DNA from 2 places in the Streptomyces sp. NBC_01261 genome. Region 2 is predicted to be linked to the other one. Evidence: predicted binding sites of a transcription regulator. Region 2 holds the regulator's gene; the other holds the start of a gene.

Region 1 (15,790 bases), 2.5 Mb from region 2:
GCCTGTCCGTGAAGGCTCAGTTGCTGCTGGACACGCGCGGGGCCACACCGACGGGCGCGGCACACCGGCTCTGAGCACCAAGGCACACCGGCTCTGAGCACGAAAACGACTGGTCACAGGGGCACATCGACCTGCTAATCTCCCCCCACTCGTCGCACAGCTGTCGCATATCCGCGCGCACGCGACTCCGCTTCACCTTTCCTGTCTTCACATCCCGTGGGGGGATTTCTGTCATGAGCCAGTCAGCCACGCCACCGCAGCAGCCACAGCCACAGCCCGGGGCCCAGCCGCAGGCACCCGCGCAGCCGCAGCCGGTCGACGGCAACCCGTACGCCCAGCAGCCCGGCGCCGTACCGCCGCCGCCCCCGGCCCCGTACGCCTCGCCCGCTCCCCAGCGGAACACCATGGTGCTCGGCCTGCTGACCGCCGTCGCCGCGGCCCTGGTCGCCGCCGGCATCTACGGCGTCGTCATCGGCACCACCAAGCACGAGATCGGCTGGGCGGCGGTCGGCGTCGGCTTCGTGATCGGCCTGGCTGCGGGCAAGCTCGGCGGGCGCAACCCCGTCCTTCCCGTGTTCAGCGCGGTCCTGGCCCTGGGTGCGGTCTATCTCGGCCAGCTGATCGGCGAGGCGATGATCGGCGCGGACGAACTCGGCGTGAACTTCAGCAAGGTGTTCTTCGACCACTTCGACGTGGTCCAGGACGCCTGGAAGGCCGACGCCGACCCGCTCACCTTCGTCTTCTTCGCCATCGCCGCGTTCGCCGCGTTCTCCGGCGCCAAGAAAGCGGCGCTCTGACCCCGGCGCGCGGGTTGTGCAGGGGGGCGCTTGAGGCGGGGTGTGCGTCGGGGGCTGGTGGCGTGTGACTCGCGGCGCCGGTACCGTACGGAAGCAGGTGGAGTCGACCGCAGCGGGCACTGCGGCAGGCTCGTGGAGGATTACGGAGTGTTCGCCCCTGGTTCTTGCAGGGACGGCCGCTCACCTTCCGCCGACGAGGTGGAGCCCACCGCAGGGCCTACTGCGGTGAGCTCCTGAAAGTGAACGGAGTGTCCACCCCTAGTCTTTATAGGGGTGGCCGCTCACTTTCCTCCATAGATCCACAAGATGCACCTCCTCCGGAACTTCACCAGCCGAAGCCACGTTCGGTCCCATCGGGTGGGCTTGCGGTGACGACCCATGGGTGCGCCCCCTTCCGCGACGCCACCCATTGGCCCGGTAGGCGGCTCGTCGGAACTCGGGCCGGGCCCCGAGAGCCCGGGTCCGGAACCATGTCCCTGGAAGGGGGCGACCCAGAGAACTGGGGCGCCGATCAAGGACACCAGCCGCCCGACACGGCCAAACGGCTCACCATCACCCCGAACGCAACCGTGCGCCCCCCAATCCCAATACGCGCCCCACCAGCCCCACTTGGGCACGCGAAAGGGCCCGGACCACCCAGGCCCGGGCCCCTCGAAGCGTCGTAGAACCGCCTACCGCCTACCGCTTGTGCTGCGAGTCGGCCACCGTGACCTCGACCCGCTGGAACTCCTTCAGCTCGCTGTACCCGGTCGTCGCCATCGCCCGCCGCAGCGCCCCGAAGATGTTCATCGAGCCGTCGGGGATGTGGGACGGGCCGGCGAGGATCTCCTCGATCGTGCCGACCGTGCCGAGGTCGACCTTCTTGCCGCGCGGGAGTTCCTCGTTGACCGCCTCCATGCCCCAGTGGTGGCCCTTGCCCGGTGCGTCGGTCGCGCGGGCGAGCGGGGAGCCCATCATGACCGCGTCCGCGCCGCAGGCGATCGCCTTGGGGAGGTCGCCGGACCAGCCGACACCGCCGTCGGCGATGACGTGCACGTACCGGCCGCCGGACTCGTCCATGTAGTCGCGGCGGGCGGCGGCGACATCGGCCACCGCCGTGGCCATCGGGACCTGGATGCCCAGCACGTTGCGCGTGGTGTGCGCCGCGCCGCCGCCGAAACCGACGAGGACGCCCGCCGCGCCGGTGCGCATCAGGTGCAGGGCCGCGGTGTACGTGGCGCAGCCGCCGACGATCACCGGGACGTCCAGCTCGTAGATGAACTGCTTCAGGTTCAGCGGCTCGTGCGAACCCGACACGTGCTCCGCCGAGACCGTCGTACCGCGGATGACGAAGATGTCCACGCCCGCGTCGACGACGGCCTTGGAGAACTGGGCCGTGCGCTGCGGGGAGAGCGCGGCGGCGGTGACCACGCCCGAGTCGCGCACCTCCTTGATGCGCTGCCCGATCAGCTCCTCCTTGATGGGAGCGGCGTAGATCTCCTGGAGGCGGCGGGTCGCGGTGTCCACGTCGAGACCGGTGATCTCGTCGAGGAGCGGCTGCGGGTCCTCGTAGCGTGTCCAGAGGCCTTCGAGGTTCAGCACGCCGAGGCCGCCGAGCTCGCCGATGCGGATCGCGGTGGCCGGGGAGACGACCGAGTCCATGGGGGCGGCCAGGAAGGGCAGCTCGAAGCGGTAGGCGTCGATCTGCCAGGCGATCGAGACCTCCTTCGGGTCCCGCGTACGGCGGCTGGGGACGACGGCGATGTCGTCGAAGGCGTACGCCCGGCGGCCGCGCTTGCCGCGCCCGATCTCGATCTCAGTCACGTCTGTGGCCTTTCCTCTGCGTTTCAGCGTCTTCCAGTATCGCCGACGGGTACGACAAGGGCGGCCCCGGTGTGTCCGGAGCCGCCCTTGAGGAAGCCTGCCGACTACTTGCTGCGGCTGTAGTTCGGTGCCTCGACCGTCATCTGGATGTCGTGCGGGTGGCTCTCCTTGAGGCCCGCCGAGGTGATCCGGACGAAGCGGCCCTTGGTCTCCATCTCCTCGATGGTGGCCGCGCCCACGTAACCCATGGTCTGGCGCAGCCCGCCGACGAGCTGGTGCAGCACGTTGGCCAGCGGGCCGCGGTAGGGCACCTGGCCCTCGATGCCCTCGGGCACGAGCTTGTCGTCGGAGGCGACCTCGGCCTGGAAGTAGCGGTCCTTCGAGTACGACCGGCCCTGGCCGCGGGACTGCATCGCGCCGAGCGAGCCCATGCCGCGGTACGACTTGAACTGCTTGCCGTTGATGAACTGCAGCTCGCCCGGGGACTCCTCGCAGCCCGCGAGGAGGCTGCCGAGCATCACCGTGTCGGCGCCGGCGGCCAGCGCCTTGCCGATGTCGCCGGAGTACTGCAGGCCGCCGTCGCCGATGAGCGGGACGCCGGCCGCGCGGGCCGCGAGGGACGCTTCGTAGATCGCGGTGACCTGCGGGACGCCGATACCGGCGACGACACGGGTCGTACAGATCGAGCCGGGCCCGACGCCGACCTTGATGCCGTCGACACCGGCGTCGACCAGGGCCTGGGCGCCGTCGCGGGTGGCGACGTTGCCGCCGATCACGTCGACGTTCACACTCGACTTGATCTTCGCCATCCAGTTGAGGGCGTTGCTGTTGTGGCCGTGCGAGGTGTCGACGACCAGGAAGTCCACACCGGCCTCGGCGAGCGCCTGGGCGCGCTCAAGGGCCTCGGGGCTGGCGCCCACGGCGGCGCCGACGATGAGGCGGCCCTCGGCGTCCTTGGCGGCGTTCGGGTACTGCTCGGCCTTGACGAAGTCCTTGACCGTGATGAGGCCCTTGAGGATGCCGGCCTCGTCGACGAGGGGCAGCTTCTCGATCTTGTGGCGGCGCAGCAGCTGCATGGCGTCGGCGCCGGTGATACCGACCTTGCCGGTGACCAGGGGCATCGGGGTCATGACCTCGCGCACCTGACGGGAGCGGTCGGTCTCGAAGGCCATGTCTCGGTTGGTGACGATGCCCAGCAGCTTGCCGTTGCCGTCGGTCACCGGGACGCCGCTGATGCGGAACTTGGCGCACAGCGCGTCGGCCTCGCCGAGCGTGGCGTCCGGGTGCACGGTGATCGGGTCGGTGACCATGCCGGACTCGGAACGCTTCACGAGGTCGACCTGGTTGACCTGGTCCTCGACCGAGAGGTTGCGGTGCAGGACACCGACACCGCCCTGGCGGGCCATCGCGATCGCCATCCGGGACTCGGTCACCTTGTCCATCGCCGCGGACAGCAGCGGGATGTTGACACGGACGTTGCGCGAGATGCGGGACGAGGTGTCGACCGCGTTCGGGAGCACGTCGGACGCGCCCGGCAGCAGCAGCACGTCGTCGTAGGTCAGCCCTAGTGTCGCGAATTTGGCGGGCACTCCGTCGACGTTGGCAGTCATGACACCTTCCCCAAATGGCCTTGATCGGTGCGGATGTCCATGCTAACGGGAAGCGCGGTCACCTCATTCCACGATTCCACGGCTACGACCCGCTCCGGGCTTCGTATGTTCGTACGTACGCCGTCGCCCGGCTGTTCACGAAAGGCGTCGCGGCTCAGGGCTCAGCCGTCGAGGGCAGTGCACGTACCGGAGTTACTGCTCGGCCAGTGCCCGCAGTCGGCTCAGCGCGCGGTGCTGGGCGACCCGGACCGCGCCGGGTGACATTCCCAACATCTGGCCGGTCTCCTCGGCGGTGAGGCCTACGGCGATGCGCAGCAGGAGCAGTTCGCGCTGGTTCTCCGGGAGGTTGGCCAGGAGTTTCTTGGCCCATTCGGCGTCGCTGCTGAGCAGGGCGCGCTCCTCGGGGCCGAGGGAGTCGTCCGGGCGCTCCGGCATCTCGTCGGAGGGGACGGCCGTAGAACCGGGGTGGCGCATCGCGGCGCGCTGGAGGTCGGCGACCTTGTGGGCGGCGATGGCGAAGACGAAGGCCTCGAAGGGGCGGCCGGTGTCCTTGTAGCGGGGCAGTGCGAGGAGGACGGCGACGCAGACCTCCTGGGCGAGGTCCTCCACGAAGTGCCGTGCGTCGCCCGGGAGTCGGGACAGCCGGGTGCGGCAGTAGCGCAGGGCCAGTGGGTGGACGTGGGCGAGCAGATCGTGGGTCGCCTGCTCGTCTCCGTCGACCGCGCGAAGGACGAGTCCACCAATCGCCCCTGGGGCTCTGGCCGCCTCGTCGTCACGCATCGGTCCATGGTGCCTTGCGGCCGAAGGGTCCGTGGCACCGCGTCCGTTGTTGTGCACCGAAGCGTTATGAGCAGGTGCGCCGGAAGTCATCTCCTGCGCCCTCCCCTCCCGCTCGACCGACTCGTCCCCGAGGAACTCCACACCTCAAGGATGCGGCATCCGCGGCGAAACGAGCAGCGGGTGCCCGGCGGGCCCCTTCACCGTCCCCGCCCACCCGGTGGCGGGCGGGGATTCTCGTATCCCCGCTACGACCCACTGACCTGGTCCTAACGGACCAGACCCCACCGGAAACCGAGCGCCACGGCGTGTGCCCGGTCGGAGGCGCCGAGTTTCTTGAAGAGGCGCCGTGCGTGTGTTTTGACGGTGTCCTCGGAGAGGAACAGCTCACGGCCGATCTCCGCGTTGGAGCGGCCGTGGCTCATCCCTTCGAGGACCTGGATCTCGCGCGCGGTGAGCGTCGGTGCGGCGCCCATCTCGGCGGACCGCAGCCGGCGCGGGGCCAGTCGCCAGGTCGGGTCGGCGAGGGCCTGGGTGACCGTGGCCCGCAGTTCGGCGCGCGAGGCGTCCTTGTGCAGATAGCCGCGGGCGCCGGCCGCGACCGCGAGGGCCACGCCGTCCAGGTCTTCGGCGACGGTGAGCATGATGATGCGTGCGCCCGGGTCGGCGGACAGCAGCCGCCGCACGGTCTCGACACCGCCGAGTCCGGGCATGCGTACGTCCATCAGGATGAGGTCCGAACGGTCGGCACCCCAGCGGCGGAGGACTTCCTCGCCGTTGGCCGCCGTCGTCACGCGCTCGACACCGGGCACGGTCGCGACCGCGCGGCGGAGCGCCTCTCGGGCAAGCGGGGAGTCGTCACAGACGAGGACGGATGTCATGGCCGCCCTCCGCAACTGATGCGCGTCACCTTGAGCCTCCAGGCTGGTACGAAATCGTCACCTGTGCGGTCGACCGACTCGGACGCCTGCCCGAGCACTTGTTGTTTTCAACCGCCTCGCACTCTCAACGACGGTCACTCGAAAGAGTTACGGGGCCGTGTGCCATCTTCGGCACTCTACGTGAGGGTGCGGACACGGTGGAGACGTGCGCGGCCGACCCACAAGCTTTCATCACAACCGGTGCCCCATTCAGCCCTATTTCTTCCCTTTTGCTGGTGTCTGAGGCTAGATTCGCAATGAGTCATATTTTCATCTCCTTAGATCGTAGTTGTACGGTCGTGGACACCGTATCCGCCCATAACGGCTACAAGGGGTCACGCAATGGCAGATTTCTCCCGCCTTCCCGGACCGAACGCGGACCTGTGGGACTGGCAGCTCCTGGCTGCCTGCCGAGGGGTCGACAGCTCGCTCTTCTTTCATCCCGAGGGCGAGCGCGGTGCGGCACGAAGCGCTCGTGAGAACTCGGCCAAAGAGGTCTGCATGAGGTGCCCGGTCCGCGCACAGTGCGCGGCGCACGCGCTGGCGGTGCGCGAGCCGTACGGCGTCTGGGGCGGCCTGACCGAGGACGAGCGCGAAGAGCTCATGGGGCGTGCCCGCAACCGGCTGGTGTCGGCTTCGGCCGCCGGGGACATGGCTTCGAACAACTGAAGGAACGTTTCTCCAACTAGCCCTCAGCCAAGGGCACACGCAGCTCTCCACCAGGGGTACGCGCACGCGTGCCCCGCTATTTTTCGCGGGCCTGCTGGTCGCGGGCCCGTTTGTCGCGGGCCTGTTTGTCGCGGGCCGCCCGCGCCAACTGGTCGAGGGTCGCCGCCACCGCCGGTACCCGCGCCAGGTCGGGCAGGGTCAGCGCGACGATCTCCCGTCGCACCGCCGGTTCCAGCCTCACCGTCCGCGCACCCCGGGGCCGTACGGACTCGATGGCGAGCTGGGGCAGGACGGCGACGCCCAGCCCCGCGCTCACCAGGCCGACGACCGCCGGATAGTCGTCGGTCGCGAAGTCGATGCGCGGGGTGAAGCCGGCGGCCTCGCACACCTCGACCAACTGGCCCCTGCAGCGCGGACAGCCGGCGATCCAGGGATCGTCGGCGAGTTCGCCGATGGCGACCGACCGCACACGCGCGTGCCGGTGTTTTTCCGGGACCAGGGCGACCAGGCGGTCGCTGAGCAACGGTCGCACCACCAGGTCGGACCAGTCCTCCGCGCCGGCCGCCGCCTCGTAGCGGAAGGCGAGGGCGATGTCGCAGTCGCCCTCCCGGAGGAGGTCGACGGAGTTCGGCGGCTCGGCCTCCTCCAGGGAGACGCGGGTGCCGGGGTGGGCGGCGCGCAGGGCGGCCAGTGCGGTGGGGACGAGCGTCGAGCTGCCGCTGGGGAAGGAGACCAGGCGGACCCGGCCGGCGCGCAGGCCGGCGATCGCGGCGACCTCCTCCTCGGCCGCCGTCAGACCGGCGAGGATGCCGGCGCCGTGCCGGACCAGGGCCTCGCCCGCCTGCGTCAGGCGCATCTCGCGGCCGGTGCGGATCAGCAGCGGGGTGCCGACCGAGGTCTCCAGGGCCTTCATCTGCTGACTGACGGCGGGCTGGGTGCAGCCCAGTTCACGCCCGGCCGCCGAGAAGGAGCCGGTGGCGGCGACGGCGCGCAGCACACGGAGATGTCGGGCCTCGATCACGCCCCGAGCATAAGTGCTTCTTTGCTACGGCGACGAATAATGCGCCGCACCTTTGGGGTGCTCTCGTCTACCGTGCCGTCATGAAGCTTCTCTCGCTGAATCTGGGCCGGGCCACGGCCGTGCCGTACACGGACCAGCCCGACGGCGTGACGGGCATCGACAAGCGGCCGACCGACGCGCCGGTGCGGGTGAGCGCGCCCGGGCCCAAGGGCGTCGCCGGGAGCGGTCTGGCCGGGGACGCGGTGTGTCACCGGCGCCACCACGGGGGCGACGACCAGGCGGTGTACGCGGTCGCGCGCGAGGATCTCGACGACTGGGAGCGGGAGTTGGGGCGCCCGCTGGCCAGCGGTTCCTTCGGGGAGAACCTGACGACCCTGGGGCTCGACGTGTCCGGGGCGCGGATCGGTGAGCGCTGGCGGATCGGTCCCGAGGTGGTCCTTGAGGTCACCTGCGGGCGGATCCCGTGCCGTACCTTCCAGGACCATCTGGGCGAACGCGGGTGGGTGAAACGGTTCACCGTGAAGGGTGCGCCTGGGGCCTATCTGCGGGTGATCGAACCCGGTGAGATCCGCGCGGGCGATCCGATCGAGATCGTGCACCGGCCCGACCACGACGTGACGGTGGCCCTGCAGTTCCGGGCGGTGACGACCGAGCGGGAGCTGCTGCCGCGGCTGCTTCCGGCGGGCGAGGCGCTGCATCCCGAGTTCCTAGCGCAGGCCCGGAAATATGCCGCGGAGTACCAGGGCTGACCAGCCGTCACAGCCTGTTCGACATGTTGTTCGACACGTGTTCGTCACGGATCGGGAGGGCCTGTGCAGAGATCGGACCGGCTTGCTCAGGGTCACTAATCTTGCGCCATGACAACGGCATTGATTACGGGATCGACCGCGGGGATCGGTGCCGCGTTCGCGCGGCGGCTCGCGGCGGACGGACACAACCTCGTGCTGGTGGCGCGGAACACCGCGCGGCTCGGGGAGCAGGCGACCGAACTGCACGACCGGCACGGCATCGAGGCGGAGGTGCTGACCGCCGACCTCGCCACGGACAAGGGCATCGACACGGTGGCCGCCCGCCTCGCCGACCGCAAGAACCCCGTCGACCTGCTGGTCAACAACGCGGGCTTCGGCAACAAGGGCCACTACCTCGACGTACCCATGGCCGACGAGCTGAAGATGCTCAAGGTGCACTGCGAGGCGGTGCTGCGGCTGACCAGCGCGGCGACCGAGGCGATGCGGGAGCGTGGCCGCGGCGGGGTCGTCAACGTGGCGTCGGTGGCGGCCTTCGTACCGCGCGGGACGTACGGCGCGTCGAAGGCCTGGGTCGTGCAGTTCACGCAGGGCGCGGCCAAGGACCTGGCGGGTACGGGCGTACGGCTGATGGCGCTGGCGCCCGGCTTCGTGCGGACCGAGTTCCACGAGCGGGCCGGGATGGGCACGGACAACATCCCGAACTGGATGTGGCTGGACGCGGACAAGCTGGTCGCGGCGGCGCTCGCGGATCTGGCGCGCGGCAAGTCGCTGTCGATCCCGGACCCGCGCTACAAGGCGCTGATGGGTCTGGTGAAGGTCACTCCGCAGGCGGTGCTGGGCGGAATCACCTCGAAGACCGGGCGGAAGTACGGGCCGCGGTGACGGCGACCGCCCCCGCGGGGGCGGGCTCGGTGACGAGGATTCCGGTGGAACGCGAAGGCCCGGCGCCCCCTGAGGGGTGCCGGGCCTTCGACGTACACGTCCTACGGGTTCACCGACTCGCGTCAGTGGGAGTGGCCGTGGCTGTGACCACCGGCGGCCGGCTCCTCCTCTTCCTTCTTCTCGACGACCAGGGTCTCGGTCGTGAGGAGCAGGGAGGCGATGGAGGCGGCGTTCTCCAGGGCGGAGCGGGTGACCTTGACCGGGTCGATGACGCCGGCCTTGACCAGGTCGCCGTACTCGCCGGTCGCGGCGTTGAAGCCCTGACCGGGCTCCAGGTCGGCGACCTTGGCGGTGATGACGTAGCCCTCAAGGCCCGCGTTCTCGGCGATCCAGCGCAGCGGCTCGACGACCGCGCGGCGGACGACCGCGACACCGGTGGCCTCGTCGCCGGTCTTGTCGAGGTTGCCCTCAAGGACCTTGGCGGCGTGCACCAGAGCGGAGCCACCACCGGAGACGATGCCCTCCTCGACCGCGGCGCGGGTCGCGGAGATGGCGTCCTCCAGGCGGTGCTTCTTCTCCTTCAGCTCCACCTCGGTGGCGGCGCCGACCTTGATCACGCACACGCCGCCGGCCAGCTTCGCGAGGCGCTCCTGGAGCTTCTCGCGGTCCCAGTCGGAGTCCGTGTTCTCGATCTCGGCCTTGATCTGGTTGACGCGGCCCGCGACCTCGGAGGAGTCGCCGGCACCGTCGACGACGGTCGTGTCGTCCTTGGTGACCGTCACGCGGCGGGCGGAGCCCAGCACGTCCAGGCCGACCTGGTCGAGCTTGAGGCCGACCTCCTCGGCGATGACCTGGGCACCGGTGAGGGTGGCGAGGTCGCCGAGCATCGCCTTGCGGCGGTCGCCGAAGCCGGGGGCCTTGACCGCGACCGCGTTGAACGTGCCGCGGATCTTGTTCACGACCAGGGTCGACAGGGCCTCGCCCTCGACGTCCTCGGCGATGATCAGCAGCGGCTTGGAGGCGTTGGCCTGGATGACCTTCTCCAGCAGCGGCAGCAGGTCCTGGATGGAGCTGATCTTGCCCTGGTGGATCAGGATGTACGGGTCTTCGAGGACCGCTTCCATGCGCTCCTGGTCCGTCACGAAGTACGGCGACAGGTAGCCCTTGTCGAAGGCCATGCCCTCGGTGAAGTCCAGCTCCAGACCGAAGGTGTTGGACTCCTCGACGGTGATGACACCGTCCTTGCCGACCTTGTCCATCGCCTCGGCGATGAGCTCGCCGACCTGGCTGTCCTGCGCGGACAGACCGGCCACGGCGGCGATGTCGGCCTTGTCTTCGATCGGCCGCGCGGTGGCGAGCAGCTCGTCGGAGACGGCCTTGACGGCGGCGTCGATGCCCTTCTTCAGGGCGGCCGGGGAGGCACCCGCGGCGACGTTGCGCAGGCCCTCGCGGACGAGCGCCTGGGCGAGCACGGTGGCGGTGGTGGTGCCGTCACCCGCGATGTCGTTGGTCTTGGTCGCCACCTCCTTCACCAGCTGGGCACCGAGGTTCTCGTACGGGTCGTCGAGCTCGACCTCGCGGGCGATGGTGACGCCGTCGTTGGTGATGGTGGGGGCGCCGAACTTCTTGTCGATGACGACGTTGCGGCCCTTGGGGCCGATCGTCACCTTGACCGTGTCGGCAAGCTTGTTGACGCCGCGCTCGAGGGCGCGACGGGCGTCCTCGTCGAACTTCAGGATCTTCGCCATGGGAGCGGTTCAGCCCTCTCGGAAAACGTGGGTGAAACGAACTACGCCCCTGACGCCCGGCTTCATAAGGTCGCGGGGGCCAGGGGCGCAGCTCACTGCAAAACTGGGTGAATTACTTCTCGATGATCGCGAGCACGTCGCGAGCCGAGAGGACGAGGTATTCCTCGCCGCTGTACTTCACTTCGGTGCCGCCGTACTTGCTGTACAGCACGATGTCGCCGGTCTTCACGTCGAGCGGAAGACGCTCGCCGTTCTCGAAGCGGCCCGGGCCAACGGCCAGGACGACGCCCTCCTGGGGCTTCTCCTTGGCCGTGTCCGGGATGACCAGGCCAGAGGCCGTGGTCTGCTCGGCGTCGAGCGGCTGGACCACAATGCGGTCCTCAAGCGGCTTGATGGCAACCTTGGAGCTGGTGGTCGTCACGATCCGACCTCCCCCTTCGGAGATCTCACGGGGTTAACTGTCTGAGGTGGCGACCAGGTGGATCCGTCGTCGCGGGTGCCGGACCTGCCCGTCGCTATTGGCACTCTCCAGGGGGGAGTGCCAGGTCTGAGACTATGACTGCGATTAGCACTCGGTCAAGCGGAGTGCCAATGCCCGCGGCGCTTGAGCGGAATTTCTCCGTCGCCCTGAGCTGTCCGGCGGGCCTGTGCCGGTGCTGCCGTCTTGGGGGCTGTGCCCCCGAACCCCCCTGCCGGCCTTCGGCCTCGTCCTCAAACGCCGGACTGGCTGGATCGGCCGGCCCTCACTCCATCGCCTCAGAGGTAGTCCTCCAGCCGCCCCACCGTCAGCCCCCGCCCCTGGATGCCCCGCAGCAGCCTGGCCGTGCTGTCGGCCGGGCCCACGCGGACGATGTCGCCGGGGGCGAGGTGATGGTCCCCGCGGGCGTAGGTCAGGGTTCCGGTCGTCGTGGAGGCGCGCCAGAGGACCAGGGCGGAGACTCCGCAGTCGGCCGCGGCACGGCGGGTCGTCGTGTCGTACGTGCCGTAGGGGGGCCGGAGCAGCCGGGAGTCGGGCCGGGGCCGGTGGCCGCAGATCTCGCTGCGCTGGGTGGCGTAGGGCTGGCCGGCGAAGTGGCCGTGTCGCGGTGAGGTGGGGAACACCGTGACGGGGAGCCGCAGTTCGCGGACCAGGTCGGCGAACCTCGGGTCCCGTCGCGTGTCCGCGCCCGTGCCCTGGGCGTCGTAGGTCAGGAAGACGACCCTGTCGTGGGTGCGGACGTGGTCCACGACGGGTGGGAGGCCCGGGCCCGCCGAGCGGGCGGCGGGCCGGAGGGAGGGCTTGGGGGCGGGGGCCAGCGGGGCCGTCAAACCCCAGTGGCGGTACGGCTGTTCACGGGACGGGCCGTGCGGGTGGACGCGTTGGGCGGCCTTCTTGCCGAGCCGTTCGATGGGGTCGACGGACTGGGCGCAACCGGTGAGGAACAGCAGAGCGGCCGCCGACGCGACGGCCACCGGTACCCGCAGACGGCCCGCCCGCCTCACAGGTAGTCCTCCAGGCGGGCCACCGCGTAGCCCTCGGCCGTGACCTTGCCCAGGAAGCGGCGCATGTCGTCGACCATCGTGCCCTTCCAGTCCTCGCGGCCCCGGAAGTGCGTCAGGACGATGTCGCCTGGGTGCAGGGACCGGTCGTCCTCGCGGTACTCCCAGTGGTCGACGAACACCTCCTCGTCCCAGATCGGGGCGTACTTGACGCCGCAGGACTTCGCGGCGACGAGGGTGTCGTGGTTGTAGTTCCCGTACGGCGGCCGGAAGACCGTCGGGGCCTTGCCGAACTGCTTCTTCATGATGTCCTGCATCCCGCAGATCTCGCGCTTCTGCTCGGCGTAGGACAGGCCCGGCAGGTACGGGTGCGTGAGGGTGTGGTTGTTGATGGTGTGGCCCTCGGCCTGCATCTTCCGGAAGTAGCCGTAGTCGTCCTTCACCAGGTAGTTGCTGAGGAAGGCCGTGTACGGGATCTTCAGGTCGCTCATCATCCGCAGGAACGCGGGGTCCTTGTTCTCGCCGTCGTCGATCGTGAGGAAGACGATCTTCTGCTTCGTGGGGATCGTCGTGAACACCGGCGGGAGGTTCAACTCCTCCTGGTCGTCCACCTCGAAGCCCTTGCGCGCGGTGATCTCCGGCTTGTGCGCGGGCGCCGGCGGGGCCGTGAGCGGCACCTTCGCCAGCCCCCAGCGCTTGGCCGCGGCGACCCGCGCGGCGTACGCGGCGCGCAGCTTGGTCGCGTAGGAGTCCAACGCGCGGGCCGGGGGCGCGTGCAGCGGCTGCGCGCCCTGCGCCGGGTGCACGGCCGCACCCGAGCCGGGCTGTCCGCACCCGGAGACGAGAGCGGCCAGCGCGAGGGCGGCGAGCGCGCCACGGGCGCCTCCCGTCATCCGACCCCGGTTGCCGCGGTCGTCCCGGGTTCCCCGATCTTCCCGGCCCCCACGCGCCCGATTGATGTCATTTTGTACGACTACTCGCATGGGGTCGGATCTTTTCAGCCCCTGGCCCCGATCCCGCGCCGACACCGCCAACACACCGCGACCGGAGGCACACCGTCCACCGACTGGCCCACAATGACCCGGTGAACGACCCCGTACTCGCCTTCGCCGCCCTGCTCACCCCCGAGGGCCGCGCCCTCCTCGACGAGGTCCGCGGCACCGACCCGGCCAAGGAACTCGGCGTCGCCACCCGCCTGCGCCGCGACCACCCCGCCGACCTCGTCTCGGCGGCCCTCGGCCAGGCCCGGCTGCGTCAACGCGCGGCAGCGGCGAAGTTCACGCCCGAGGACGCCGACCGGATGTTCTTCACCCCGAACGGCTTCGAACAGTCCACCCGGACAAGCGTCGCCGCCTACCGCGCCACCCGCCTCCTGGACCTCGGCGTGACCTCCGTCGCCGACCTCTGCTGCGGAATCGGCGGCGACGCGATCGCGCTGGCGCGAGCGGGGGTGCGCGTCCTGGCCGTGGACCGCGATCCGCTGACGGTGGCCGTGGCACGGGCCAACGCGGAGGCACTCGGCCTCGCCGACCTGATCGAGGTGCGCGAGGCGGATGTCACCGACGTCGACACGTCCACGTACGACGCCGTGTTCGTCGACCCCGCACGGCGCGGCGGCCGCGGCCGCATCTTCGATCCCGAGGCGTACTCACCGCCGTTGTCCTGGGCCGTCGGCGCCGCTACGACGGCCCCGCTCGCCGCACTGAAGATCGCCCCCGGGGTACCGCACGAGGCGATCCCGGCAGCGGCCGAGGCGGAGTGGATCTCGGACGGGGGTGACGTGAAGGAGGCGGTGCTGTGGTTCGGGACGGGGGCACGGCCGGGAGCGGTACGGGCAACCCTGCTGCCCGGCCCACGAGTTCTGCACGGACGCGGGCTTCCCGACCCCGAAGTCCGTTCCGTGGGGCGGTACTTGTACGAACCCGACGGCGCCGTCATCCGCGCCCACCTCGTCGCCGAGGTCGCGGAGGAGGTCGGAGGCGGACTCATCGACGAGACCATCGCGTACGTGACAGCGGATGAGCCACGGCCGACCGCCTATGCCTCCGCCTACGAGATCACCGATCAACTCCCCTTCGGCGTCAAGAAGTTGAAGGCGCTGCTACGGGAGCGGGAGGTCGGCGTCCTCACCGTGAAGAAGCGGGGGTCGGCCGTCGAACCGGAGGAACTGCGGCGGAAGGTGAAGCCCCAGGGGCCCAACTCGGCGACGGTGTTTCTCACTCGGGTGGCGGGGGCGCCGGCGATGTTGATCGGGCGGCCTGCCTAGGACGCCTCCAGGTCGCCTCATCCACCCGGCGCAGCAGCAGTTGGCGTTCGCGTTCGTTGCGGGCGAGGGAGGCGGCCCGGGTGAACTCCTCCTTCGCTTCCGTCCTACGGCCGAGGCGGAGCAACAGGTCGCCGCGGACGCTCGGTAGCAAGTGGTAGTCGCGCAGGGCCGGTTCGGAGGCGAGGGTGTCGACGATCTCCAGTGCCGGGGCCGGGCCCTCGGCCATCGAGACAGCGACCGCGCGGTTCAACTCGACGACCGGGGAAGGGGATCGGGCGGCGAGGAGGGCGTACAGGGTGGCGATCGTCTGCCAGTCGGTCTCGTCGTAGGTGTACGCGTGGGCGTGGCAGGCGGCGATGGCGGCCTGGAGGGCGTAGGGACCGGGGGCGCCGGTGGACGTGGTGTCCGCGCGGCCCAGGGCGGTGATGCCGCGGGCGATGAGGAGGCGGTTCCAGCGGCGGCGGTTCTGGTCCTTGAGGAGGACGGGGTCGCCGTTCGGGGCGGTGCGGGCGGCCGAGCGGGAGGCCTGGAACTCCAACAGGGAGGCCAGGGCGTGCACTTCGGGTTCCTTCGGCATCAGGCCGGAGAGGAGTCGGGCCAGGCGGAGGGCGTCCTCGCAGAGGCCGGGACGGAGCCAGTCGTCGCCGGCCGTCGCCGCGTACCCCTCGTTGAAGATCAGGTAGATGACGTCCAGGACCGAGCCCAGGCGGGCCTCGCGGTCGGGGCCGTAGGGGACCTCGAAGGCGACGTTCTTGGTGGCGAGGGTGCGTTTGGCGCGGACGATGCGCTGGGCGATGGTCGGCTCGGGGGCGAGGAAGGCGCGGGCGATCTCGGGGGTGGTCAGGCCGCCGAGGAGGCGCAGGGTGAGGGCGGTGCGGGCCTCGGCGGAGAGGACCGGGTGGCAGGTGGTGAAGACGAGGCGCAGGAGGTCGTCGTCGATGTCGTCGGGGGCCGGGGGTTCCTCGGGCGGGGCCGTCGTCTCCAGGGTGCGGCCGATCTCCTGGAGCTTGCGGGCGTAGTTCTCCCGGCGCCGGATCAGGTCGACGGCTCGGTGCCTGGCCGTGGCCAT
Region 2 (15,790 bases):
ACGACGTCCTCACCGGCCCGCATCCGCCGCACGGAGACCGCGTGCCGCCCCTCGGGGCCGTCGAGGACGATCTCACCGCCGCTGAAATCCGGGATCTTCAGGGGGTCGAGGATGAACACCGGCGCGGTCATCGGAGGTCGCCCCCGGACGACAACGCTGTCCGGGCGGAGGCCAGTTCGGCGACCAGGACCTCGACCAGCCGGCCGGCGGGCAGCTCGCGGGCCATGCGGTGGCCCTGTCCGGCCCACAGGGCCATGCCCTGCGGGTCGCCGGACGCGGCGGCCTTCTTGCGCAGCGGGGAGGTCAGGTGGTGGATCTCCGGGTACGCGGCGGGGGCGTACGGGCCGTGCTCGCGCATGAAGCGGTTGACCAGGCCGCGGGCCGGGCGGCCGGAGAAGGCACGGGTCAACTCGGTACGCGTGAACAGGGGGTTGGTGAGCGCCTGCTTGTGCAGGATGTTCGCGCCGGACTCGGAGGTGGCGAGGAACGCCGTGCCGAGCTGGGCCGCGCTCGCGCCCGCCGCGAGGGCCGCGGCGATCTGGCTGCCGCGCATCAGACCGCCGGCGGCGACGATCGGGAGGTTCACGGTCTCGCGGATCTGGGCGACGAGGGAGAGCAGGCCGACGCCGGCGCCGTCGTTCTCCGGGAGGTCGCGGTGGGTGCCCTGGTGGCCGCCGGCCTCGACGCCCTGCGCGATCACCGCGTCGGCACCGGCCCGCTCGACGGCGAGGGCCTCCTCGACGGTGGTGACGGTGACGAGGGTGAAGGTGCCGGCCCGGCGCAGCGCGTCGAGTATCTCCGGGGTGGGGATGCCGAAGTGGAAGGAGGCCACCGGCACCGGGTTGTCGAGCAGGACGGACAGCTTGGCGTCGTAACCGTCCTCACGGCCGCTGTCCGGGTCGCCGAGTTCCGTGTCGTACCACGTGGCCTCGCCGGCCAGCTGGTGGGCGTAGACGTCGACCGCGGCCCGATAGGGCAACGCGGCGCCAGCCGCTCCGGTGGAGCCGGTGCTTGCACCGGGGTACTCCGGCTGCGGCATGAAGAGGTTCACACCGAAGGGGCGGGCCGTCAGGCTCCGCAACTGCTTGATCTCCTGGTACATGCCGTCGGCCGTTTTGTACCCGGCGGCGAGGAATCCCAGCCCGCCGGCCTCGGCCACGGCGGCCGCGAGGCGCGGTACGGAGACACCGCCCGCCATCGGGGCCTGCACGATCGGATGAGGGAAGAGATCGGTCAGTGCGGAGGACATGACGGCATGTTGTCACGTCCTCCGAACAAGTCCGAATCCGGCCTTGGCGCTGGCACATGCCATTGCTTTCAGCCGGTTCGGCGATGCGGGACGAGGCTGTTCGGAATGAAGAGAGGGTCCGGGGGCGGAAGCCCCCGGACCCTCTCAGCGACCGTTGAATGCGTCCTTGAGGCGCGAGAACAGCCCCTGCTGACCCGGCTGGAACGTCCCCATGGGGCGCTCCTCGCCGCGCAGTTTCGCCAGTTCGCGGAGCAGACGTTCCTGCTCGACGTCCAGCTTGGTCGGGGTGGTGACCTCGACGTGCACGATGAGGTCGCCCCGGCCGCCGCCGCGCAGATGTGTGATGCCGCGGGTGTGCAGCGGGATCGACTGGCCGGACTGGGTGCCCGGGCGGATGTCGACCTCCTCCATGCCGTCCAGCGTCTCCAACGGCACCTTCGTGCCGAGGGACGCGGCTGTCATCGGGAGCGTGACCGTGCAGTGCAGGTCGTCGCCGCGGCGCTGGAACATCGCGTGCGGCAGCTCGTGGATCTCGACGTACAGGTCACCGGCGGGGCCGCCGCCGGGGCCGACCTCGCCCTCGCCCGCGAGCTGGATCCGCGTGCCGTTGTCCACACCCGCCGGGATCTTGACCGTGAGCGTGCGCCGCGAGCGGACGCGGCCGTCGCCGGCGCACTCCGGGCACGGCGTCGGCACGACCGTGCCGAAGCCCTGGCACTGCGGGCAGGGGCGGGACGTCATGACCTGGCCCAGGAAGGACCGGGTCACCTGCGAGACCTCACCGCGACCGCGACACATGTCACAGGTCTGCGCGGAGGTGCCGGGGGCCGCGCCCTCGCCGTTGCAGGTGTTGCAGACGACGGCCGTGTCGACCTGGATGTCCTTCGTGGTGCCGAAGGCCGCCTCGTCGAGCTCGATCTCCAGCCGGATCATGGCGTCCTGGCCACGGCGGGTGCGCGAGCGCGGTCCGCGCTGCGACGCCGTGCCGAAGAACGCGTCCATGATGTCGGAGAAGTTCCCGAAGCCACCGGCTCCGAAGCCCGCGCCCGCGCCGCCCGCCTGCGAGAGGGGGTCGCCGCCGAGGTCGTAGACCTGCTTCTTCTGCGGGTCCGAGAGCACCTCGTAAGCGGCGTTGATCTCCTTGAACCGCTCCTGGGTCTTCGGATCCGGATTCACGTCCGGGTGCAGCTCGCGCGCGAGCCTACGGAAGGCCTTCTTGATCTCATCCTGCGACGCGTCGCGACGCACGCCGAGAACGGCGTAGTAGTCCGTGGCCACTTAGGACTCCGCCAGGATCTGTCCGACGTACCGTGCCACTGCGCGTACCGCTCCCATCGTTCCCGGGTAATCCATGCGGGTCGGTCCGACCACGCCGAGCTTGGCGACTGCCTCGCCGCCCGAACCGTAGCCGACCGAGACCACGGAAGTGGAGTTGAGTCCCTCGTAGGCGTTCTCGTGACCGATCCGTACGGTCATGCCCGAATCCCCCGCCTCACCAAGCAACTTGAGGAGGACGACCTGCTCCTCCAGGGCTTCCAGGATGGGGCGGATGGTGAGGGGAAAGTCATGTCCGAAGCGGGTGAGATTGGCGGTGCCGCCGATCATCAGCCGCTCCTCGGTCTCCTCGACGAGGGTCTCCAGGAGGGTGGAGAGCACCGTCGCGACCGTGCCGCGGTCCTCGGCCTCGAAGGCCTCCGGCAGGTCCTGCACCAGCAGCGGCACGTCCGCGAAGCGGCGGGCCGCGATCCGGCTGTTGAGCCGCGCGCGGAGATCCGCGAGCGAACTCTCCCCGAAGGGCGCCGGGCAGTCGACCATGCGCTGCTCGACCCGCCCGGTGTCGGTGATCAGCACGAGCATCACGCGCGCGGGGGCCAGCGAGAGCAGCTCCACGTGCCGGACGGTCGAGCGGGTCAGCGAGGGGTACTGCACGACGGCGACCTGCCGGGTGAGCTGCGCGAGCAGCCGTACCGTACGGCCGACGACGTCGTCGAGGTCCACGGCACCGTCGAGGAAGTTCTGGATCGCCTTGCGCTCGGGGCCGGTCATCGGCTTGACGCCGGCGAGCTTGTCGACGAACAGCCGGTAGCCCTTGTCCGTCGGGATGCGCCCGGCACTGGTGTGCGGCTGGGCGATGTAGCCCTCGTCCTCCAGGGCCGCCATGTCGTTGCGCACGGTCGCCGGGGAGACTCCGAGGCTGTGCCGCTCGGTGAGCGCCTTGGACCCGACCGGCTCCTCGGTGCCGACATAGTCCTGGACGATGGCGCGCAGCACCTGAAGCCTGCGTTCGCTGAGCATCGCGCACACCTCCAGTTCTGGTCGCCGTCTTGGTGCCGGGCTGCCCTTTCCTGGCACTCTGTGCGCGCGAGTGCCAGCGTTCCCCGGCCCAGTGTACGACCGTGAGGTACACCCCGGGCAAGGCCGGTCCTGCGATGTCATGCCCTGAGTGCCCTCACCGTTAGCGTCGCCGTATGACGGTGACTTGGGAAGAGGCGGGGTGGGAGCGGCTGGCCGCGGGGGTGGGGCGGTGCCGGCTGCCTGGCTGGGACTGCACGGTCGGGCTGGTGATCGGCGGGGACTCGGCGCTGTTGATCGACGCGGGGTCGAGCCTGGCGGAGGGCGCGCGGTTGCGCGGGCAGGCGCAGGCGCTGGCCGGGCGCCGTGTGACCCATCTCGCGCTCACCCACGCCCATTTCGATCATGTCTTCGGGGCGGCGGTCTTTGCCGGGGCGACGGTTCTCGTGGCCGGGGGCCTGAGCGAGCTGTTCGAGCACGGTGGCGAGGAGTTGCGGGCCGACGCGGTGCGCAACGGGTTGGATCCGCGGGCGGCGGAGAACGCGGCGGACCTCCTCGTGTGCCCCAGTGAATACGTGTGGGGCCCCACGGTGCTCGAACTGGACGGCGGTCCGGAGGTCCGGTTGGTGGCGATGCGCGGACACACCGCCCACGATCTCGTGGTCGTGGTGCCGGGCGACCCGCCGGTCGTGTTCTGCGGCGACCTGGTCGAGGAGTCCGGCGAACCCCAGGCGGGCCCGGACGCGGTTCCGGGTCTCTGGCCCGCGGCGCTCGACCGGCTCCTCTCCCTGGGCGGGGAGGACGCGCTGTACGTGCCCGGTCACGGAGCGGTGGTGGACGCGGGGTTCGTGCGGGCCCAACGGGACGCGTTGGCAACGCGTTTCGGCGTGTCGTGACGGTGGTCGGCCCGGTTCTCCTATCGTCATCCGAATGCGCCAGTACTCCGCCGACCTGACCCCGCCGTGGAAGAAGCCCAAGCCGGCCCCCGAGGTCCCCGCGGAGCCGGGCCTGGTGGTCGAGGAGCCGGGCACCGGTTTCTGCGGCGCGGTGATCCGCTGCGAGGCCGGCACGGTCACCCTGGAGGACCGCTTCGGCAAACACCGGGTCTTCCCGATGGAGCCGCGCGGCTTCCTCCTGGAGGGCCGGGTGGTCACCCTGGTGAGGCCCGTGTCCAGTCCCCTGCGGCCCACTCGTACGGCATCCGGTTCGGTGGCCGTCCCCGGTGCACGCGCGCGCGTGGCCCGCGCCGGGCGGATCTACGTGGAGGGCCGGCACGACGCCGAACTCGTCGAGCGGGTGTGGGGCGACGACCTGCGCATCGAGGGCGTGGTCGTCGAGTACCTGGAGGGCGTCGACGACCTCCCGTCCATCGTCGCGGAGTTCGCCCCCGGCCCGGACGCCCGCCTCGGCATCCTGGTCGACCACCTGCTCCCCGGCACCAAGGAGTGGCGCATCGCCCAGTCCGTCACCAGCGAGCACGCGTTGGTCGTCGGCCACCCGTACATCGACATCTGGGAGGCCGTGAAACCGTCCTCCGTGGGCATCGCCGCGTGGCCCCGCGTCCCGCACGGTCAGGACTGGAAGACGGGCGTGTGCCGGTCCCTGGGTTGGCCGGAAAACACCGGTGCGGTGTGGCAGGCGATTCTGGCCAAGGTGGGGTCGTACAAGGATCTGGAACCGGAACTGCTGGGGCGGGTGGAGGAGTTGATCGACTTCGTCACGGCACCCGACGGCGGCTGACGGGTACTGACGGGTCGATCCGGTCAGTCGACCAGGTCCCGCACCACCGCGTCGGCCAGCAGTCGGCCGCGCAGGGTGAGCACGGCCCGCCCCTCGTCGTAGGGCCGCTGTTGCAGGAGTCCGTCCGTGAGGGCGCGGCGGGAGGCCTTGAGGCCGTCCTCGTGGAGCAGGTCCAGCGGGGCCCCCTCGCGCAGCCGTAGCTCCAGCAGGATGCGTTCCACCCGGCGGTCCTCCGCCGAGAGGATCTCCCGGCCGGCGCCCGGGGAGCGGCCCGCGGCCAGCGCCCCCGCGTACGCCCCCGGGTGCTTCACGTTCCACCAGCGGACGCCGCCCACGTGCGAGTGGGCTCCGGGGCCCGCGCCCCACCAGTCGGCGCCTCGCCAGTACAGCTCGTTGTGGAGACAACGGCCGGAATTCGACGTTGCCCAGTTGGACACCTCGTACCAGTCGAAGCCGGCCGCCGACATCACCTCGTCGGCGATGAGGTAGCGGTCGGCGTGGACGTCGTCGTCCGTCATGGGGACCTCGCCGCGGCGGATGCGGCGGGCGAGCTGGGTGCCCTCCTCGACGATCAGGGCGTAGGCGCTGACGTGGTCGGGGCCGGCGCCGAGGGCGGAGTCGAGGGAGGCGCGCCAGTCGTCGTCCGTCTCGCCGGGGGTGCCGTAGATCAGGTCGAGGTTGACGTGGTCGAAGCCGGCCGCGCGGGCCTCGGCGACGCAGGCCTCGGGGCGGCCGGGGGTGTGGGTGCGGTCGAGGACTTTCAGGACGTGCTGTTTCGCGCTCTGCATGCCGAAGGAGACGCGGTTGAAGCCGCCGTCCCGGAGGGCCGCGAGGTAGGCGGGGTCCACCGACTCCGGGTTCGCCTCCGTGCTGATCTCGGCGTCCGGTGCCAGGCCGAACTCGTCGCGGATCGCGCCCAGCATCCGTACGAGATCGCCCGCCGCGAGCAGCGTGGGGGTGCCGCCGCCGACGAAGACCGTGCGGACCGGGCGCGGGTCGTCGCCGAGGACCTTGCGGGCCAGCCGGACCTCGTCGATCAGGGTGTCCGCGTAGTTGTCGCGGGAGGCCAGCACTCCGCCCGTGCCGCGCAGCTCGGTCGCCGTGTAGGTGTTGAAGTCGCAGTAGCCGCAGCGGGTCGCGCAGTACGGGACGTGCAGATAGAACCCGAGGGGGCGGTCTACGGCCCCGGCGAGCGCCTGTGCGGGCAGTGAACCGTCTTCGGGGACGGGATCGCCGTCGGGGAGTGCGGAAGGCATGTCCTCCATTGTCCAGCACCGGTGCGGCCGGCCGCTCCGCCTATTGCGCCTGGAGCACCAGCAGCGCCATGTCGTCCTCCGGGGGACGGCCGCCGAACTCGTGGACGAGGCGTTTGATGCGCTCCGCGATCAGCTCGGCGTTCAGGCCCGCGCACCCCGCCAGCGCGGTCGAGAGGCCGTCGCCGTCGTCGAACTGGACCGACCCGGAGCGCCGCTCGGTCACCCCGTCCGTGACGCACAACAGGCTGTCGCCGGGCCGGAGTTCGAAGGTCTCGCTGGTGTACGTCACGTCCTCGACGACCCCGAGAAGGGTCTGCGGGCGGGCTGCCGTGCCGACGCTGCCGTCCGGGCCGAGGAGCAGCGGCAGCGGGTGTCCGGCGGAGGCGAGGGTGCAGCGGACGCCGCCGTCGAAGGGGACCAGCTCGCCGTAGAGGAGGGAGAGGAAGCGGGGGCCGTCGCCGACCGGCCCCGGCATGCCGCCCGCCGCCACCATCGCGTGGGCGGCGGCGTCGGCGGCCTCGGTGGCGTCGTCGAGGAGGAGTTGGTTGAGGCGGTCCAGGACGTCGGCGACGCCGTAGCCCTCGCGGGCGAGGAGCCGTAGCCAGGGGCGCGCGAGTCCGATGACCACGGCGGCCTCGGGGCCCTTGCCCTGGACGTCGCCGAGGGCGAAGCACCAGCGGCCGTCGCCGGCCGGGAACACGTCGTAGAAGTCGCCGCTGGGGCCGCCCTTGTCGCACGGTTCGTAGACGAGGGCGCTCTGCAGGCCGGGGATCTCGGCGACGGCGCCGGGCAGCAGGCCGCGCTGGAGGACGCGGCTGATGGTGGCCTGGCGGGCGTACTGGCGGGCCGCGCCGATCGCGAGCGCGACGCGGCGGCTGAGGTCCTCGACCAGGCCGGTGACCTCGTCGGGGAAGCGGGGCAGCCCGGACCGTCCGATGACCAGCGTGCCGAGCGGACGGCCGCCCGCGATCAGCCGGTACGACAGTGCCGCGCCGTGGGTGCCGTGCGGGCCCAGCGCGTCGGCGGGCCAGGGGTAGGACACGGGCCGCAGGGAGTCCGGCGGGCGGGGCGGGTCCTTCTCCAGGGCGCGGCGCAGTTCCTCGATGCGGTTCTCGCTGCCGTGCCAGACGCGGGCGAGGCGCGGACCGGCGCCGGCTCCGGCGCCCTCGCCCCAGCCTCCGCCGCGGCCCATCGCCTCGTCCTCCAGCCAGACGGCGCACCAGTCGGCCAGCCTCGGCACGATCAGCTGTCCGGCGAGCGCGGCGACGAGGTCCTCGTCGAGCTGTCCGGCGAGCAGGTCGGAGGCCTCGGCGAGGAAGGAGAGGGCGCCGCGGCCGAGCCAGTCCCGGTCGCGTTCGGCGCGCTGCGGTTCGGGGGCGAGGATCTCGGCCACGCGGAGGCCGCGCTCCCCGGCGCAGGTCTCCAACTCCTCTGCGGCCGGGGTGCCTTCGGCGGGCAGCCGGGCCCATACGGTCTTGACGCCGGTGCGGTAGGTGACGCCCCAGGCCTCGGCGAGGGTGGAGACGAGACGCAGGCCGCGGCCGAACTCCGGTGTCTCACAAGCCGGTTCGGCGCTGTTGTCGCGCGGGGCGCGGGAGGGGTGGTGGTCGGCGACCTCGACGACGATCGCGTCGGTGTCCTCAAGCCGGCACACCAGCTCGACGTCCGTGCCCGCGTGCACGACGGCGTTGGTGACGAGTTCGCTGACGACGACCATCGCGTCGTCGGCCAGCCGGTCGGTGAGCTTCTCGGTGCCGGGCAGGCCGAGTTCGGCCCATTCGCGGAGCGCGGCACGCACCAGGCCGCGGGCGGAACCGGGCGCGAGGGGGCTGCCGGAGAGCGTGGCGCGCACCGTCGTACGCCGGTCCGCGCCGTGGTGCGCGGGCGCGTCGGGGACACGCGAAGTGGTCTCCCGTTGCGTCGGTATGGCCCCCATGCGCAGCTCCCCGAGCAGTTCGGACGAATACGCCTCGATCGATGCGGACAGAGTGACAGACTGACCGCGGCCATAAGCGCCGAGTTACCGAAGTAGGCCGCCATGAGTGAGAACAGTGCTACGCGTGTGCTCGAAGACGGTCACAAAGACGACTGGATTCGAGCATCCGATCTCCGTCCGCTGCTCGCCGTGATGACGGCCGCCCGCGACGGCGACTTCACGAAGGCGCCGGAGACGGGCCACGGCCTGGTGGCCGAACTGACCGCCGCCTTCAACCAGATCATGGACCGCAGCACCCACTTCAACTCCGAGACGCAGCGCGTCAAACGGGAGCTGGTGCGCCACGGCCGCCTCGACGAACGCCTCTCGGCCAGCCCCGGCCAGGGCAGTTGGACCTCCCGCGTCAACGACGTCAACCAGCTTCTCGACGCCCTCGTCGCCCCGGCCGCCAACGCGACCCGCGTACTGGACGCGGTGGCGGGCGGCGACCTGACCCAGCGGGTCGATCTGCACGACGGCAGCAGGCAGTTGCGCGGTGATCTACGGCACCTGGGCCGGGCCGTGAACAAGATGGTGGACCAACTCTCCCTGTTCACCGGCGAGGTGACCCGGGTGGCCCGCGAGGTCGGCACCGAGGGCAGACTCGGCGGGCGGGCCAAGGTGACGCGGCTGTCCGGCAGTTGGCGTGATGTGACCGAGGCGGTCAACACGATGGCGTCCCGGCTGACCGCGCAGGTGCGGGACATCGCCCTCGTGACGACGGCCGTGGCGCGCGGCGACCTGACCCGTACGGTCACCGTCGAGGCGACCGGCGAACTGCTCGAACTCAAGCTCACCGTGAACACGATGGTCGACCAGCTGTCGGCCTTCGCGGACGAGGTGACGCGCGTCGCCCGCGAGGTGGGCACCGAGGGGCAGTTGGGCGGTCGCGCGCAGGTGCGGGGCGTGTCCGGGGTCTGGAAGAACCTCACCGACAACGTCAACTTCATGGCCTCGAACCTGACGTCGCAGGTCCGCAACATCGCCCAGGTGACGACGGCCGTGGCGAACGGCGACCTGAGTCAGAAGATCACGGTCGACGCGCAGGGCGAGATCCTCGAACTGAAGTCGACCATCAACACGATGGTGGACCAGCTCTCCGCCTTCGCCGACGAGGTGACGCGCGTCGCCCGCGAGGTCGGCACCGAGGGCAACTTGGGCGGGCGGGCCCAGGTGCGGGGCGTGTCCGGGGTCTGGAAGGACCTGACCGACAACGTCAACTTCATGGCGGACAACCTGACTTCACAGGTCAGGAACATCGCGCTGGTGTCCACCGCCGTCGCGCAGGGCGACCTCGGCAAGAAGATCACGGTGGAGGCCAAGGGCGAGATCCTGGAGCTGAAGTCCACGATCAACACGATGGTGGACCAGCTCTCCGCCTTCGCCGACGAGGTGACGCGCGTGGCGCGTGAGGTCGGCACGGAGGGGAACCTCGGCGGTCAGGCACAGGTGCGGGGCGTCAGCGGGGTCTGGAAGGACCTCACGGACAACGTCAACTTCATGGCCCTGAACCTGACTTCACAGGTACGGAACATCGCCCAGGTCACCACCGCCGTGGCCAACGGCGACCTGTCGAAGAAGATCACCGTCGACGCGCGCGGCGAGATCCTCGAACTCAAGGACACCGTCAACACGATGGTGGAGCAGCTGCGCGCCTTCGCCGACGAGGTGACCCGGGTGGCCCGCGAGGTCGGCACGGACGGCCGACTCGGGGGCAGGGCGCAGGTGTTGGGCGTCTCCGGGGTCTGGCGCGACCTGACGGACAACGTCAACTACATGGCGGACAACCTGACTTCACAGGTGCGGAACATCGCGCAGGTCGCGACCGCGGTGGCGCAGGGCGACCTGTCGAAGAAGATCGACGTGGACGCGCGCGGCGAGATCCTGGAGCTGAAGACCACCATCAACACGATGGTCGACACCCTCTCCTCCTTCTCCTCCGAGGTCACCCGGGTGGCCCGCGAGGTCGGCTCCGAAGGCCAACTCGGCGGCCAGGCACGGGTGGAGGGCGTCTACGGCACCTGGAAGCGCCTGACGACGAACGTGAACGAACTCGCGCTCAACCTGACCACGCAGGTCCGCGCGATCGCCGAGGTGGCCTCGGCGGTGGCCCAGGGCGACATGTCCCGCTCGATCACGGTGGAGACCCAGGGCGAGGTCACCGAGCTCAAGAACAACATCAACCTGATGGTCGCCAACCTCCGCGAGACGACCCGCGCGAAGGACTGGCTGGAGTCCAACCTGGCCCGCCTCGCCGCGCTGATGCAGGGGCACCGGGACCTGATGGAGGTCGCCGACCTGATCCTGCGCGAGCTGACCCCGCTGGTCAACGCGCAGTACGGGGCGTTCTTCCTGGCCGATCCCGACGAGGACAGCCTGCGAACGGCCATCCCCGCCAAGGGACTTGCCTTCATCGCCGGGTACGGGGCGGCGCAGGGGGCGACCGTCGACACGGGCGGGATGCCGGTGCACGGGCTGGTGCGGCAGGCGGCGCGGGAGAAGAAGCGGATCCTGGTGGAGGAGGCCCCGCCGGACTACATCAAGATCAACAGTGGGCTCGGGGAGGCCGCCCCGGCGAGCGTGGTCATCATCCCGATCCTCTTCGAGGACAAGCTCCTCGGCGTGATCGAACTGGCCTCCTTCTCCCGCTTCTCCGACGTCCACCTCGCGTTCTTCGATCAGTTCGTGAACACCATCGGCGTCGCGATCAACACGATCATCGCCAACTCCCGCACGGAGTCCCTGCTCGGCCAGTCCCAACGCCTGGCGACGCAGTTGCAGGAGCGCTCGGACGAACTCCAGAAGCAGCAGGCCGAGTTGCAGCGCTCGAACGCCGAACTGGAGGAGAAGGCGGCCCTGTTGGCGACCTCCTCGCAGTACAAATCGGAGTTCCTGGCGAACATGAGCCATGAGCTGCGCACCCCGCTGAACTCGCTGCTGATCCTGGCGCGGCTGCTCTCCGACAACCCGGACGGTCATCTCTCCGGCCAGGAAGTGCAGTTCGCGACCACGATCCACCGCTCCGGCTCGGATCTCCTCCAGCTCATCAACGACATCCTCGATCTGTCGAAGATCGAGGCCGGCCGGATGGACGTACGCCCGAAGCGGCTCCCGCTCATCAAGCTCCTCGACTACGTCCACGCCACGTTCCGCCCGCTCACCCTGGACCGGGGGCTCTCCTTCGAGGTGTCGGTCGGCGACGACGTACCGCGCGAGCTGTGGTCGGACGAGCAGCGGCTCCAGCAGATCCTGCGCAACCTGCTGTCCAACGCCATCAAGTTCACCGCGAAGGGCCGCGTCGAACTCCGCGTCAACCGGGTCAAGGACCCCGAGCACCGCTACTCCGACGTCAGCGACGAGGTCATCGTCTTCGCCGTCTCCGACACCGGGATCGGGATCGCCGCCGAGAAACTCCCGGTGATCTTCGAGGCGTTCCAGCAGGCCGACGGCACGACCAACCGCAAGTACGGCGGCACGGGGCTCGGGCTGTCCATCAGCCGTGAGATCGCGGGCCTGTTGGGCGGCCGTATCGTCGCCGAGAGCGAGCCGGGCCGGGGGTCCACCTTCACTCTCTACGTCCCCGTCGTCAGCCCCGGGCCCGCGGCGGGCGGCGCGCCGCTCACCGAGGACCGTGAACTGCCGCTGCTGCCCGAGCAGTTGTCCAGCGAGTCGTTCACCTCGACCGAGGTGGACGACTCATGGCCGACGCCCACCAAGCTGGAGGCGTGGAAGGCCGGGCGACCGGGTCAAGTGCTGCCCGGACGGCGGGTGTTGATCGTGGACGACGACATCCGCAACGTCTTCGCGCTCACCCATGTGCTGGGCCAGGTCGGCATGCCGGTGCTCTACGCGGAGAACGGGCGTGAGGGCATCGAGACGCTGGAGCGCAACCCGGACGTCGAACTCGTGCTGATGGACATCATGATGCCGGAGATGGACGGGTACGAGACCATCGCCGCCATCCGCCGCGCCCCGCGCTGGACCGGGCTGCCCATCGTCGCGCTCACCGCGAAGGCGATGCCGGGCGACCGGGAGAAGTCCATCGCGCGGGGCGCCAACGACTACGTACCGAAGCCGGTGGATGTCGACCAGTTGCTGACGGTCGTCTGCGCGCTGCTGGATCCGGAGGCGGAGGCGGGGGCCGAAGCCGGGGCCGCGTCCGAGGACATCACGGTGGCGGATCCGGGTACTTCAGGGGAGACGGCGGCACCGCCGACGACTGAGTGAGGCACAGTCATCATGAGCGCTGAGGCAACGACCGACGAGCGCGCCAGCATCCTCCTGGTCGACGACATGGAGGACAACCTGGTCGCGCTGGAGGCCGTCCTGGGATCCCTCAACGAGCCGCTGATACGGGCTCGTTCGGGCGAGGAAGCGATGAAGGCGCTGCTGCGGCAACGCTTCGCCGTGGTCCTGCTGGACATCCGGATGCCGGGCATGGACGGCTTCGAGACCGCCGCCAACATCAAGCGGCTCGACCAGACCAAGGACGTGCCGATCATCTTTCTGACCGGCACGGACTCGGATGCGGGGTATGCGTTCCGGGGGTACGCCACGGGTGCCGCGGACTATCTGACCAAGCCCTTTGATCCCTGGGTGCTGCGGGCCAAGGTGAGCGCTTTTCTCGAACTGCACCGGAAGAACCAGTTGTTGGAGCGGATGCTGGCGCGGGAGCAGGGGCAGTTCGATGAACTGGCGTTGCGGCTCAAGGAAGTTGAGGCGCGGGTGGCTGCGAGTGCGGTGGACGAGGTTCGGGAACTTCGGGTTCAGGTGCGGGAGATGGGCCAACTGGTGCGGGACATGCGGCGGAGTCAGGACTGATGGGTCCGTTGTCGTCCGCGGGCCGGTGGGGGCTTGTCGCGCAGTTCCCCGCGCCCCTGATGGGCCCCGCGGCCCCTTCGGGGCGCGGGGGCCCGCCAAATGATCACGCTTCGCGCGAACCCGCGTACATCTCGTCGATCAGGTGCTTGTACTCGCGTTCCACCACCGGGCGCTTGAGCTTGAGGCTCGGGGTGATCTCGCCGTGTTCCACGTCGAGGTCGCGCGGGAGGAGGCGGAACTTCTTGATGGTCTGCCAGCGCTGGAGGCCCTCGTTGAGTTCCTTGACGTAGCCCTCGACCATGGCGACCGTCGCGGGAGCGGCGACGACCTCGGCGTAGGACTTGCCGGCGAGGTCGTTGTCCTTCGCCCACTCCAGGATGGACGGTTCGTCGAGGGAGATGAGGGCGGTGCAGAAGTTCCGGTCGGCGCCGTGCACCAGGATGTTGGAGACGTACGGGCAGACGGCCTTGAACTGGCCCTCGACCTCGGCCGGCGCGATGTACTTGCCGCCGGAGGTCTTGATCAGGTCCTTCTTGCGGTCCGTGATGCGGAGGTAGCCGTCGGGGGACAGCTCGCCGATGTCGCCGGTGTGGAACCAGCCGTCCGACTCCAGGACCTCGGCGGTCTTCTCGGGCAGCCCGTGGTAGCCCTCCATGATGCCGGGGCCGCGCAGCAGGATCTCGCCGTCGTCCGCGATGCGCACCTCCGTGCCGGGCAGCGGCTTGCCGACCGTGCCGGTGCGGTAGGCCTCGCCGGGGTTCACGAAGGAGGCCGCGGAGGACTCGGTCAGGCCGTAGCCCTCAAGGATGTGGATGCCGGCGCCGGCGAAGAAGTAGCCGATGTCGGGTGCGAGCGCGGCCGATCCGGAGACGCAGGCGCGCAGCTTGCCGCCGAAGGCCTCGCGGATCTTCGCGTAGACCAGCGCGTCGGCGACCTTGTGCTTGGCGGCGAGGCCGAAGGGCGCGGTGGCCGTGCCGGTGCGGCGGAAGTTGTCCTGGGTGACCTTGGCGTACTCGCGGGCGACCTCGGCGGCCCACTGGAAGACCTTGTACTTGGAGGCACCGCCCGCGCGCGCCTTGGCGGCGACGCCGTTGTAGACCTTCTCGAAGATGCGCGGGACGGCCGCCATGTACGTCGGCCGCACGATCGGCAGGTTCTCGATGATCTTGTCGACGCGGCCGTCCACGGCGGTGACGTGCCCGATCTCGATGTGCCCGGACGTGAGCACCTTGCCGAAGACGTGCGCGAGCGGCAGCCACAGGTACTGGACGTCCTCGGGGCCGAGCAGTCCGGTCGCGGCGATGGCCTTCGCGAGGTACGACCAGTTGTCGTGCGGGAGGCGGACGCCCTTGGGGCGGCCGGTCGTACCCGAGGTGTAGATGATCGTCGCGAGCTGGTCCTTGGTGATGGCCCCGACCCGCTCCTTGATCAGGTCCGGGTTCTTCTCCAGGTACGCGGCGCCGCGCTGCTCCAGCTCGGCGAGGGTCAGCACCCAGCCGCCCTCTTCGGCTCCGGTCTCGACGCCGGTCGGGTCGATGACCACGACATGCGTCAGCTCGGGCAGGTCGGCGCGCTTCTCCCGCGCCTTGGCGAGCTGCGCCGCGTCCTCCGCGATGAGGACCTTGCTGCCGGAGTCGGCGAGGATGAACGTCGACTCGTCGGCGTTGGTCTGCGGGTACACCGTGGTCGTGGCGGCACCGGCGCACAGGATGCCCAGGTCGGCGAGGATCCACTCGACGCGGGTGGCGGAGGCGAGCGCGACGCGCTCCTCGGGCTGTACGCCGAGTTCGATCAGCCCGGCCGCGATCGCGAAGACCTGCTCGGCGGCCTGCGCCCAGGTCAGTGACTTCCAGTCGTCGGGGCCCTCACCGGAGGCCGCCGGTACCGGGTAGCGGTAGGCCTCGGCGTCCGGCGTGGCCGCCACGCGCTCCAGGAAGAGGCCCGCCACGGACGGCGGACGGTTCTCGATCAGGGTCTGTGTGTCGCTCACGACATCCTCCGGGCCCGCGACAGTGCGGCTGGACCATTGCTGCGGCTGTTGTTTAACTCACGAGTAACTATCGAGCAGTGATCAGAGTAAGCCGCGACCGGCCGGTGCGTAAGAGGCGGTGGACGGTCACTTCCTCCAGAGCCATGACCACTTCGTACAGAGCCAAGACATAGGGCCCGCCGCGCGAAAGCGCAACGGGCCCCATGAATCGGCGCTACTTCTTGCCCTTGGCTCCGGGACCGCTGTCGTCGCTGGACAGCACCGCGATGAAGGCCTCCTGGGGAACCTCCACGGAACCCACCATCTTCATCCGCTTCTTGCCCTCCTTCTGCTTCTCCAGCAGCTTCCGCTTACGCGAGATGTCACCGCCGTAGCACTTGGCGAGGACGTCCTTGCGGATGGCGCGGATGGTCTCGCGGGCGATGACCCGGGAGCCGATGGCGGCCTGGATGGGCACCTCGAAGGCC

What was found. Region 2 encodes HrcA, which represses chaperone genes, less so after heat shock. Its sites were predicted from a motif close to TTNGCACTCNGNNNNNCNGAGTGCNAA; they were not measured.
Region 1: the regulator HrcA is predicted to act here: its motif matches at 11,542-11,568, upstream of groES (co-chaperone GroES).

The regions. Positions count from the first base shown of each region.
Region 1 is NZ_CP108463.1:4,854,443-4,870,232, forward strand. It holds gene OG226_RS21070 (nucleotide sugar dehydrogenase) at 1-74, shown strand, start outside; gene OG226_RS21075 (hypothetical protein) at 234-797, shown strand; gene OG226_RS21080 (GuaB3 family IMP dehydrogenase-related protein) at 1,476-2,600, opposite strand; gene guaB (IMP dehydrogenase) at 2,705-4,210, opposite strand; gene OG226_RS21090 (sigma-70 family RNA polymerase sigma factor) at 4,403-4,990, opposite strand; gene OG226_RS21095 (response regulator transcription factor) at 5,257-5,868, opposite strand; gene OG226_RS21100 (WhiB family transcriptional regulator) at 6,250-6,576, shown strand; gene OG226_RS21105 (LysR family transcriptional regulator) at 6,653-7,597, opposite strand; gene OG226_RS21110 (MOSC domain-containing protein) at 7,678-8,346, shown strand; gene OG226_RS21115 (SDR family NAD(P)-dependent oxidoreductase) at 8,455-9,228, shown strand; gene groL (chaperonin GroEL) at 9,351-10,976, opposite strand; gene groES (co-chaperone GroES) at 11,089-11,397, opposite strand; gene OG226_RS21130 (hypothetical protein) at 11,733-12,458, opposite strand; gene OG226_RS21135 (polysaccharide deacetylase family protein) at 12,455-13,348, opposite strand; gene OG226_RS21140 (class I SAM-dependent methyltransferase) at 13,540-14,721, shown strand; gene OG226_RS21145 (RNA polymerase sigma factor) at 14,672-15,790, opposite strand, start outside.
Region 2 is NZ_CP108463.1:7,358,737-7,374,526, reverse strand. It holds gene OG226_RS32805 (16S rRNA (uracil(1498)-N(3))-methyltransferase) at 1-131, opposite strand, end outside; gene OG226_RS32800 (nitronate monooxygenase) at 128-1,249, opposite strand; gene dnaJ (molecular chaperone DnaJ) at 1,394-2,527, opposite strand; gene hrcA (heat-inducible transcriptional repressor HrcA) at 2,528-3,544, opposite strand; gene OG226_RS32785 (MBL fold metallo-hydrolase) at 3,718-4,437, shown strand; gene OG226_RS32780 (DUF3097 domain-containing protein) at 4,472-5,281, shown strand; gene hemW (radical SAM family heme chaperone HemW) at 5,305-6,537, opposite strand; gene OG226_RS32770 (SpoIIE family protein phosphatase) at 6,578-8,473, opposite strand; gene OG226_RS32765 (HAMP domain-containing protein) at 8,666-12,739, shown strand; gene OG226_RS32760 (response regulator) at 12,752-13,333, shown strand; gene OG226_RS32755 (AMP-dependent synthetase/ligase) at 13,437-15,323, opposite strand; gene lepA (translation elongation factor 4) at 15,538-15,790, opposite strand, start outside.